Regions from separate parts of the Pseudoalteromonas fenneropenaei genome, predicted to be linked through region 2. Evidence: predicted binding sites of a transcription regulator. Region 2 holds the regulator's gene; each other region holds the start of a gene.
What was found. The regulator LexA, encoded in region 2, represses DNA repair genes until DNA is damaged. The targets are predictions, from matches to a motif close to TACTGTATNNNNATACAGTA.
Positions count from the first base shown of each region.

Region 1 (3,160 bases), on a different contig from region 2:
TAGCTTTGGTCGAATGGCGCGGTCAACAACGTCTTCTTGGCCTTTCACGCCAGCATCGATGAGGCGATCAGCTTCAATCATGGTTTTCTCACATCATAGATTTTAGGGCGTCTTTAATTATGCCCTCGGTGGTCATACCCGCTTTTGCGACTTTTTTCACTGCACTTTGTGCCTGTGCAGGTTTATAGCCTAAAGCCAGTAAAGCTGCAATGGCATCATCTTGCGGGGTATTGGCAACGGTAGGATCTTGCTGTGGTGCTAATATAGCGTCATCGCTGAATGGTGTGAGTAAGTCATTACCCCAATCTTTGAGGCGATCTTTTAATTCCAATACCAAACGCTCAGCCGTTTTCTTACCAACACCGGGAATTTTCACTAACGTAGAGGCATCTTCGTTATGCACACAATGGATAAATTGCTGCGCCGACATGCCAGATAAAATCGCCAAAGCCAGTTTAGGGCCAACGCCGTTGGCTTTAAGCAACTCACGAAAGAGACTGCGGCGCTCTTTGGTTTTAAAACCAAACAATAACTGAGCATCTTCGCGCACCACAAAATGGGTGTAGATAGTCACTTGTTCGCCAATTTTTGGTAACTCATAAAAACAGGTCATAGGTAGCGCCACTTCGTAGCCTACGCCATTAATATCAATCAGCACTTCTGGCGGCTGTTTCTCAACCAATTGACCTTGTAAACGTCCGATCATAATTCCTCTTTAGCGTCTTAAACGTCCGCGTACGGTTTTGCTGGCATTACCCGCCAGACGAATTAAATTTTGTTCTGAATGAGCATGGCAAATTGCCACAGCTAGCGCATCGGCCGCATCGGCTTGGGGTGTGCCGGGTAATTTCAGCAGCTGCTTAACCATGTGTTGTACTTGTTCTTTTTTGGCCGCGCCAGTACCAACAACCGCTTGTTTTATTTGCCGTGCGGAATATTCACACACTGGCAGTTCTTGCAAGGTTGCCGCAACAATTGCTGCGCCCCTTGCCTGCCCGAGTTTCAACGCTGAGTCTGGGTTATGTGCCATAAACACTTGTTCAATGGCAAAACTGGTTGGGGAAAACTGTTCGATGAGCTGGCTGATACCTTGAAAGATCATTTTCAAACGGATGGGAAAATCGTGGTCGCCCACTTTGATACAACCACTGCCAAGATACTGAAAACGGCTCCCTTGATGTGCTATCACACCATAGCCTGTAAACCGTGATCCGGGATCGATACCAAGTATGATTGCCACGCGCACCTCATTATTGTTGTTTGCGCTAAGTGTGCCGTAATACTGTATGAATTTCCAGTAACTTTTCCTAGAGACACAAAAAAGGCGGCTTGTGCCGCCCTTTTGCTCGATTTTTATTCCGCGCTAGCTTTCAATGCCGCTAAATCGATGGCAATTGCCAGCTCTTTGAGCGCATCAGCATTGGCCACGCTTGGCGCATTGGTCATTAAACATGACGCTTGCGTGGTTTTCGGGAACGCGATGACATCACGGATGTTATCTGTGCCACACAGCAACATCACTAAGCGGTCTAAACCGAATGCTAAACCTGCATGCGGTGGTGTACCGTACTTTAATGCTTCAAGCAAGAAGCCAAACTTATCTTGCTGCTCTTGCTCATCGATGCCGAGAATACGGAACACAGTTTGTTGCATTTGGTTGTTGTGGATACGTACTGAACCACCACCCACTTCATAACCGTTTAGCACCATATCGTAGGCATCAGACAATGTATTAGCTGGGTTTGCTTCCAACTCTTGAGCCGACACCCCTTTTGGTGCAGTAAATGGATGGTGAACTGCGTGTAGATTGCCCTCGTCGTCTTCTTCAAACATTGGGAAGTCAACAACCCATAGCGGCGCCCATTGGTCAAGACGCGTTAATTCTAGGTCTAAACCAAGTTTAATGCGTAACGCTCCCAGCGCTTCGTTGACAACTTTACGCTTGTCCGCACCAAATAGCAGGATATCGCCAGTTTGTGCACCTGTGCGCTCAAGTAACGCTTTGATCACCGCTTCATTTAAGAATTTTGCAATCGGTGATTGAATGCCTTCAAGGCCTAATGCAAGGTCGTTCACTTTTAACCATGCCAAGCCTTTGGCACCATAAATGCCAACAAACTTGGTATAATCGTCAATTTGCTTACGCGAAAGCGCTGCGCCACCTGGTACTTTAATGACCGCAACACGACCTTTTTCGTCGTTTGCTGGACCTGCTAGCACTTGGAACTCAACGTCTCTTAGCAAATCTGCAACGTCCACGATTTCCAGCGGATTACGTAAGTCTGGCTTATCTGAACCAAAACGGCTCATCGCTTCGCTGTATGGCATGACTGGGAATTGACCCAAGTCCACATTTAAGAATGTTTGCCACATTTCACGGATCATACGCTCGGTCACAGCACGAACTTGGTCCGAGGTCATAAATGAGGTTTCGATATCGATTTGGGTAAATTCTGGTTGACGGTCAGCACGTAAGTCTTCATCACGGAAGCACTTAACGATTTGGTAGTAACGGTCAAAACCAGACATCATCAACAATTGCTTAAACAACTGCGGTGACTGTGGTAACGCGTAGAAGCTACCTTTATGCACACGGCTTGGTACTAAGTAGTCGCGCGCACCTTCTGGCGTCGCTTTAGTTAATACTGGCGTTTCGATATCAAGGAAATCATTGCTGTCTAAGAAACGGCGAACAAAACTGCTGGCTTTTGCACGCAGCTTGATACGGTCACTCATTTCTGGACGACGTAAGTCTAAATAACGGTACTTTAAACGACGCTCTTCAGAGTTTTGTTGGTTAAAGTCTAGTGGTAGTGGCTCTGCACGGTTAACAATCGTTAAGTCTGTGCCTAAAATTTCCACTTCGCCAGTGGCCATATCTTTATTGACTTGGCTGTCTGGGCGTGCGCGTACAGATCCTTTGATCTGCACACAGAATTCTTGACGAAGACCGTTGGCTTTATCCATCAGGCCGTCAACTTCTGGATCAAAAACAACTTGCACGATGCCTTCACGATCACGAAGGTCAACGAAAATCAAACCACCTAAATCACGGCGTTTGTTGATCCAACCACATAGCTCAACCTCTTGACCTACGTGCGATTTATTAAGTTTTCCGCAGTATATAGAGCGCATAATCTTCCTGTTCAACGAATCCTAA
Region 1 covers NZ_JBHRSD010000029.1:216,970-220,129, reverse strand. The annotation lists gene ruvB (Holliday junction branch migration DNA helicase RuvB) at 1-81, opposite strand, end outside; gene ruvA (Holliday junction branch migration protein RuvA) at 89-706, opposite strand; gene ruvC (crossover junction endodeoxyribonuclease RuvC) at 716-1,240, opposite strand; gene aspS (aspartate--tRNA ligase) at 1,354-3,135, opposite strand.
Region 1: ruvC (crossover junction endodeoxyribonuclease RuvC) is a predicted target of LexA. The motif match lies at 1,281-1,300, and genes of this name have one in related genera.

Region 2 (3,160 bases):
AGGTCCATACTCCAGGTATTTATGTTGACCGAGTGGTGTTGGGGCAATTCGAAAAACGGATCGAAAAACGCATGACAAGGGGTAACTAATGGCATTAACACGAGAACAAATGGCAATGCGAGTTGCAAAAGAGTTGCAAGATGGCTATTACGTGAATTTAGGCATTGGCATCCCGACATTGGTTGCGAATTACGTGCCCACAGGCATTGCCGTGATGCTGCAATCGGAAAACGGCTTACTTGGCATGGGGCCGTATCCTGATGAAGCCGCTGTTGATGCCGATATGATTAATGCCGGCAAAGAGACCGTAACTGCGGTACAGGGCGCGGCTATTTTCAGTTCGGCAGAGAGCTTTGCCATGATCCGGGGTGGTCATGTTGATTTAACTGTGCTCGGGGCTTTTGAAGTCGATCAACAAGGCAACATAGCCAGCTGGACCATTCCGGGCAAGTTAGTAAAAGGCATGGGAGGCGCGATGGATTTAGTCGCTGGTGCGAAAAATATTATTTGCACTATGACTCATGCGAGTAAACATGGCGAGTCAAAACTATTGGCGCAGTGCTCCTTACCTCTAACGGGCAAGTCGTGCATCAATAAAGTGATCACAGATTTAGCACTGCTTGAAATAAGAGAGGGGGCATTTCACCTTTTAGAACGAGCGCCTGGCGTCAGTGTTACAGAAATCCAGCAAAAAACAGCTGGACGTTTAGTCGTACCCAGCCATGTCCCCGAAATGATATTCTAGGCAAAAGCGTGCTAAGGCACGCTTTGAAGACCTTTCTCCACTCAGCCACAAGCTATAACTGGAATAAAAATCGCCACAACGTTTAAATTTGCGCTTTTGAAATAACTGTATATACTCACAGGTAATTGTACTGTATGGAAAACCAGTGATATGCGACCATTAACCAAACGCCAAGAGCAAATATTCGAACTCATCAAAGTCTTTATTCGGGATACCGGAATGCCTCCCACGCGTGCGGAAATCGCAGAAGCTCTTGGTTTTAAAAGTGCCAATGCAGCTGAGGAACACCTTAAAGCATTAGCCAAAAAAGGCGTAATTGAAATGGTGCCGGGCGCTAGCCGTGGTATTCGTTTGGTCGAGGAAGATGAACCTGAGCAGCTGGGATTGCCTTTGATTGGTCGTGTCGCTGCTGGTGAGCCTATTTTGGCGCAGCAGCATATTGAAAGCCATTGTCAGGTTGATGGTCACATGTTTAAACCGAGCGCTGATTACCTCTTAAGGGTTCACGGTATGAGCATGAAAGATATTGGTATTTTGGACGGCGACCTACTGGCGGTACATCGCACCCAAGTCGCACAGAATGGTCAGGTGGTTGTCGCTCGTGTCGATGAAGATGTCACAGTGAAACGCTTTGAAAAGGTTGGTAAAAAAGTCTTTTTACATGCTGAAAATACTGAGTTCGAGCCGATTGTAGTGGATTTGGAACAAGAGCCTTTCTCAATCGAAGGTTTGGCGGTCGGTGTAATAAGAAATAATCAATGGATGTAATTCACTGATATTGCCTTAAAATGCTTATTTTATAAGCCCAGCAGCGTGAGTTGCTGGGCTTTTTTGTTTTTCCAACTTAGTCGCCTCGGTATCTAAGCTTCTCTTTTTTCACCGCTTATCACATTTCGTCGAAGAAAAGGCAGGAAAACTTGCAGATTGGTCAAAAGTTGACTAATTGGTTAAGTGTCGTGCAGTTGGCATGCGACAAAGTGTCGCATGCTATGACAGTCATCCAATAAGAATAACGATCTCCTTTTATGCGCTTATCGAGGGAGATTTCAAGGAGACGTCAAATGAGAGCGTATCGATTTGCAGTGGGTTGGTTTGCCGTACTGTTACCCACATTGGCCAGTGCCGATAGTGCGTACAACATGCGGCAGGGTGTCACCGACATCAGTCAACAAGTTTATGACTTGCATATGACAATCTTCCTGATTTGTTGTGTTATAGGCGTTGTGGTGTTTGCTGCAATGTTTTGGGCACTTATCCATCATAGAAAAGCAAAAGGGGCAACTCCTGCGCAATTCCATGAAAGCACCAAAGTTGAAATTCTTTGGACTGCGATTCCTTTTTTAATCTTAATCGTCATGGCAATACCTGCGACCAAAACCTTGATCGCTATGGAGGATACCAGCAAAGCGGATCTCACCATCAAAGTTACCGGTTCGCAGTGGAAATGGCATTACGAATATATGGGCGAGGGAGTCGATTTTTACTCCGTACTATCTACACCCAAAGAGCAGATAGATAACCTGCAAGCAAAGGGTGAAAACTATTTGTTGGAAGTGGATAAACCGCTCGTTATTCCTACTGGCGCGAAAGTGCGGTTTTTAATGACCTCAGATGACGTTATCCACTCTTGGTGGGTACCTGATTTTGCGGTGAAAAAAGACGCCAATCCAGGCTTTATCAACGAGGCTTGGACACGTGTTAATGAGGCTGGTATTTACCGAGGTCAATGTGCTGAACTATGTGGCAAGGACCATGGCTTTATGCCCGTTGTGGTTGAAGCGAAATCACCAGACGAATTTGCGACTTGGCTTGCCGATGCTAAAGCAGCTAAACAACGAGCTGCTGCTGAAAGTGCAGCATTACTAGACCAAACGTTATCGAAAGAAGAGCTGATGGCAGTTGGTGAAAAAGCCTACATGGCTTACTGCGCAGCTTGTCACCAGCCAACAGGTATGGGGTTGCCTGGCGTATTCCCAGCTTTAAAAGGCAACGCAGTCGTGCTTGGCCCAATTAATGACCACATTGACGTGATCCTGCATGGTCGTCCTGGCACTGCAATGCAGGCCTTTGCAAAGCAACTGTCAATTAAAGATATCGCAGGGGTCGTCACCTACAAACGTAATAGCTGGGGCAATGATACGGGTGAAGTAGTACAACCTAGTCAAGTTCAGGCTCGATTGGACGCAACGAAGGAGGAAGGGCAATGAGCAGCATCGTCAATCCGCATGAGCATGATCATGCCCATCATGCGCCCAGTGGCTTTAAGCGCTGGTTGTATACAACAAATCATAAAGACATAGGTACGATGTACCTCATTTTCGCGCTTACCATGTTTATTATTGGCGGCGCGATGGCAATGGTGATTAGGGCAGAATTGTTTCAACCTGGCCTACAATTGGTTGATCCGCATTTCTT
Region 2 covers NZ_JBHRSD010000048.1:55,801-58,960, reverse strand. The annotation lists gene ACFOEE_RS20335 (CoA transferase subunit A) at 1-89, shown strand, start outside; gene ACFOEE_RS20330 (3-oxoacid CoA-transferase subunit B) at 89-745, shown strand; gene lexA (transcriptional repressor LexA) at 896-1,513, shown strand; gene coxB (cytochrome c oxidase subunit II) at 1,807-2,952, shown strand; gene ctaD (cytochrome c oxidase subunit I) at 2,949-3,160, shown strand, end outside.

Region 3 (3,160 bases), on a different contig from region 2:
GTGTTATTACTGCCAGTGGGCTTATCAATGGCACGCTCGTACAACTTAGGTGGTGATGTGTTAAGTTGGTTGCCAGTAAGCGGTCAGCAATCAGCTTTGATAGCCTACATTAAAGGTAATAGCTTAGCTATGCCCGAATTGCTCAGTGCTTCACTGGCAACCTTGGCGATTGCGGCCGTGTTGGCTTGGATCACCAGCAAACAGCTACGTAGTGAGAAAGTGGTATTTGGCCTTTAATCTGTAAAAGCCGCTGCGCATATCAGCGGCTTAACTTAATCGAGCAGGGCAGAGGAAGCTCATTGCCCTGCACACCGAAACTAACAAGCCTCTTGTTGAATGGGCTTGTTAGTTATTTTTAGGTTAGTGCGCAGTCAGCAGTTCTTTGGCACTCGCTCGGGTGGTGGCACTGATCACATCCCCCCCTAACAAGCGCGCAATCTCTTCTACTCGGCCACTGTCATCAAGAGCTTGCATGCTAGTGAAGGTAGTCTGATCATCACTAAATTTAGAGACAAAAAACTGTTGGTGTGCACAGCTTGCAACTTGAGGTAAATGGGTTACGCAAATCACTTGGGTCGATTGCCCTAGTTGGCGTAGCAACTTACCCACCGCTGCCGCAGTTGGGCCAGAGATACCAACGTCTACCTCATCAAAAATTAGGGTAGGGGTAGTGACACGCTGAGCGATAATCACTTGAATAGCTAAGCTTATCCGCGACAGTTCGCCGCCCGATGCCACTTTGCCGAGTGCCTGCATAGGTTGACCGGGGTTAGTCGAAACTAAAAATTCGATTTCGTCTAACCCCAGCACGTTAGGCTTACTGTTTGCGCGCGGTGTCAGTTCAATTGCAAATTTACCTTGCGCCATTGAAAGGCTTGCCATGCTTTGCGTGATAAGGCCATTTAAGGTCTGCGCGGCATTTGTACGGCTGTTACTTAAGGCATTTGCGGCGACTTCATATTGGTGCAATGCGGCTTTTATTTCATCCGCCAATTCATCTAAACGCGAGTCACTGGCTTCGATATTGTTCAGCTCTTGCATTAATTGCTGATGATGTTCGGCCAGTAATTCCGGTTTTACGTGGTGCTTGCGTGCTAAATCTAAGGTGCGTGCCATACGGTTGTCGAGCAATTCTAAACGTTCAGGGTCTTGCTCTAAGTCGGCGCTGTAATGGCGAATTTCGCGACTGGCTTCCTCGACTTGCACGCAGGCATCTTGCAACATGTTGGCAATCGGTTCGAGGGCTTTATCGTAGTCCGCTAATTCAAAAAACTGTGAGCATGCATGCTGCAATTGGCTAAGTACCGTGTGGTCGTCTGCCTCATACAAATATTGCAATTCGCGCTGACAGGTTTCCAAAATGGTTTGACTGTGGCTTAAACGGCTGTGCTCAGTTTCAATTTCTTCGAACTCGCCCGGTTGCAAGGCAAACTCGTCAAGCTCGGCAACTTGGTATTCCAACAATTGCTTTTGAGCGGCTAACTGTTGCTGCTGATTAAGTAAGGTTTGTTGCTCTTTATAGAGTTTTTGGCAAGTTTGATAGTGGCTTTTTACCGCCTTTAGCAGCTCGTCGTGTCCGGCATAAGCATCTAAAAGTAGTAATTGGTGGTCGTTTTTTAATAGCAGTTGATGGGCGTGCTGGCCGTGAATGGCGATGAGTAACTGACCTAAATCCTTGAGCTGTGCCGCAGTGACGGCAACACCATTGATGTAGTTTTTGCTGCGGCCATTTTTCGCCACTACACGGCGTAAAATACATTCACCTTGCTCACCCTCGAGCATGTGCTCTTGCAAGTAAGCAAGGGCAGCTGGCAGGTTTTTGACTTCAAACTCTGCTGCTATCTCAGCTTTTTCGGCACCTGGACGGATACTACTGGCATCACTACGTTCACCTAAACATAAAGACAAAGCATCAATCGCAATAGATTTACCAGCGCCAGTTTCTCCAGTGATGGCCGTCATACCACGCTGCCATTCAATACTGAGATCACTGACAATTGCATAATTTTGAATTTCGAGACTAACCAACATACTGTTTATCCATCCAGTTAATTACTGTTAATTTATACAGTAAAATAATTTTTGGCAAATGAATTTTGTTACCTCGCGAGGAATATTTTTATTGCTGCCGTTGGCTCTGCACAAACATATCGCGTTGCGCTGCTACTTCAGTTTGGAAGCGTATATAATGTCGTTAACTACTTAAGGAGACTGATATGGTTAACCCGCTTAATGACGACCGTCTGAATGCCATTTTGAAAAATGACAATCAGCAGCGCTACCAATTTTTACTGCGTGAAGTTGTCGCTAACGAAGAGCTTTGGATCCTCACCGACGAGCATGGCTGTGTGATGCTAAACAGTGATGACGAAGATTGTGTGCCGGTGTGGCCAAACCAAGAGTTTGCAGCGCTATGGGCAACGGGCGAGTGGCAGGATTGTACACCGCAGGCTATCAGTTTGAAACAGTGGCAACAAAAATGGACTGATGGTTTAGCCGACGATGAGCTTGCTATCGCGATTTTTCCGTTACCAGATGAAGATGGCTTGATTGTCTATCCAGATGAATTTGATCTCGCCTTAGCGCAGCAAATGGCGAAGCGTTAATTGTGCCGCTGCAAGCTAAGGATGTACTTGGCTTGCAGTTGCTTAATCGTTGACTAACTCCTGCGCTTTGGTGGTGTTAGCCTTGATAAATTGCTCGGGCGCTGCCTCTGGCTCTGCGGGTTTGGTTGCTTCTACATGTGGTAAAGGCTCATCTGAGGTGCGGATCACCACAATCAAGGCCGGTAGAATTTCGTGATAAAACGCGCGGTTAAATGCAATGCCAGTATTTGGCAGCTCAGCAACAAAGTACTGCATTTGCTCCGCTAACTCATCAAATCGACCTGTAACTTGGCACTTTTTTAACTCATTAGTGACAGTGGCGAGGAAAAGATCTGTCACTTTTTCTAAATGTAATAAGTTTTCTTCGTTGTGCGGCTGCACCACAAAAAAATTGCTGATAATGGCCTGGAGCTTAGGTAAATATTTAGGGCGTACAATTCGTGCTTCTGCGAATTCAGCAAGGCGAGCTTTAAAATGACGATGCAGCTCTCTGACCCGTTCATTATACGCGCGTTTTTCTGCTTCAATGGCTTTGCGGCGGTTATTTTCCACCA
Region 3 covers NZ_JBHRSD010000043.1:22,453-25,612, forward strand. The annotation lists gene ACFOEE_RS18885 (ABC transporter permease) at 1-237, shown strand, start outside; gene recN (DNA repair protein RecN) at 361-2,031, opposite strand; gene ACFOEE_RS18895 (DUF2750 domain-containing protein) at 2,217-2,606, shown strand; gene ACFOEE_RS18900 (hypothetical protein) at 2,649-3,160, opposite strand, start outside.
Region 3: recN (DNA repair protein RecN) is a predicted target of LexA. The motif match lies at 2,054-2,073, and genes of this name have one in related genera.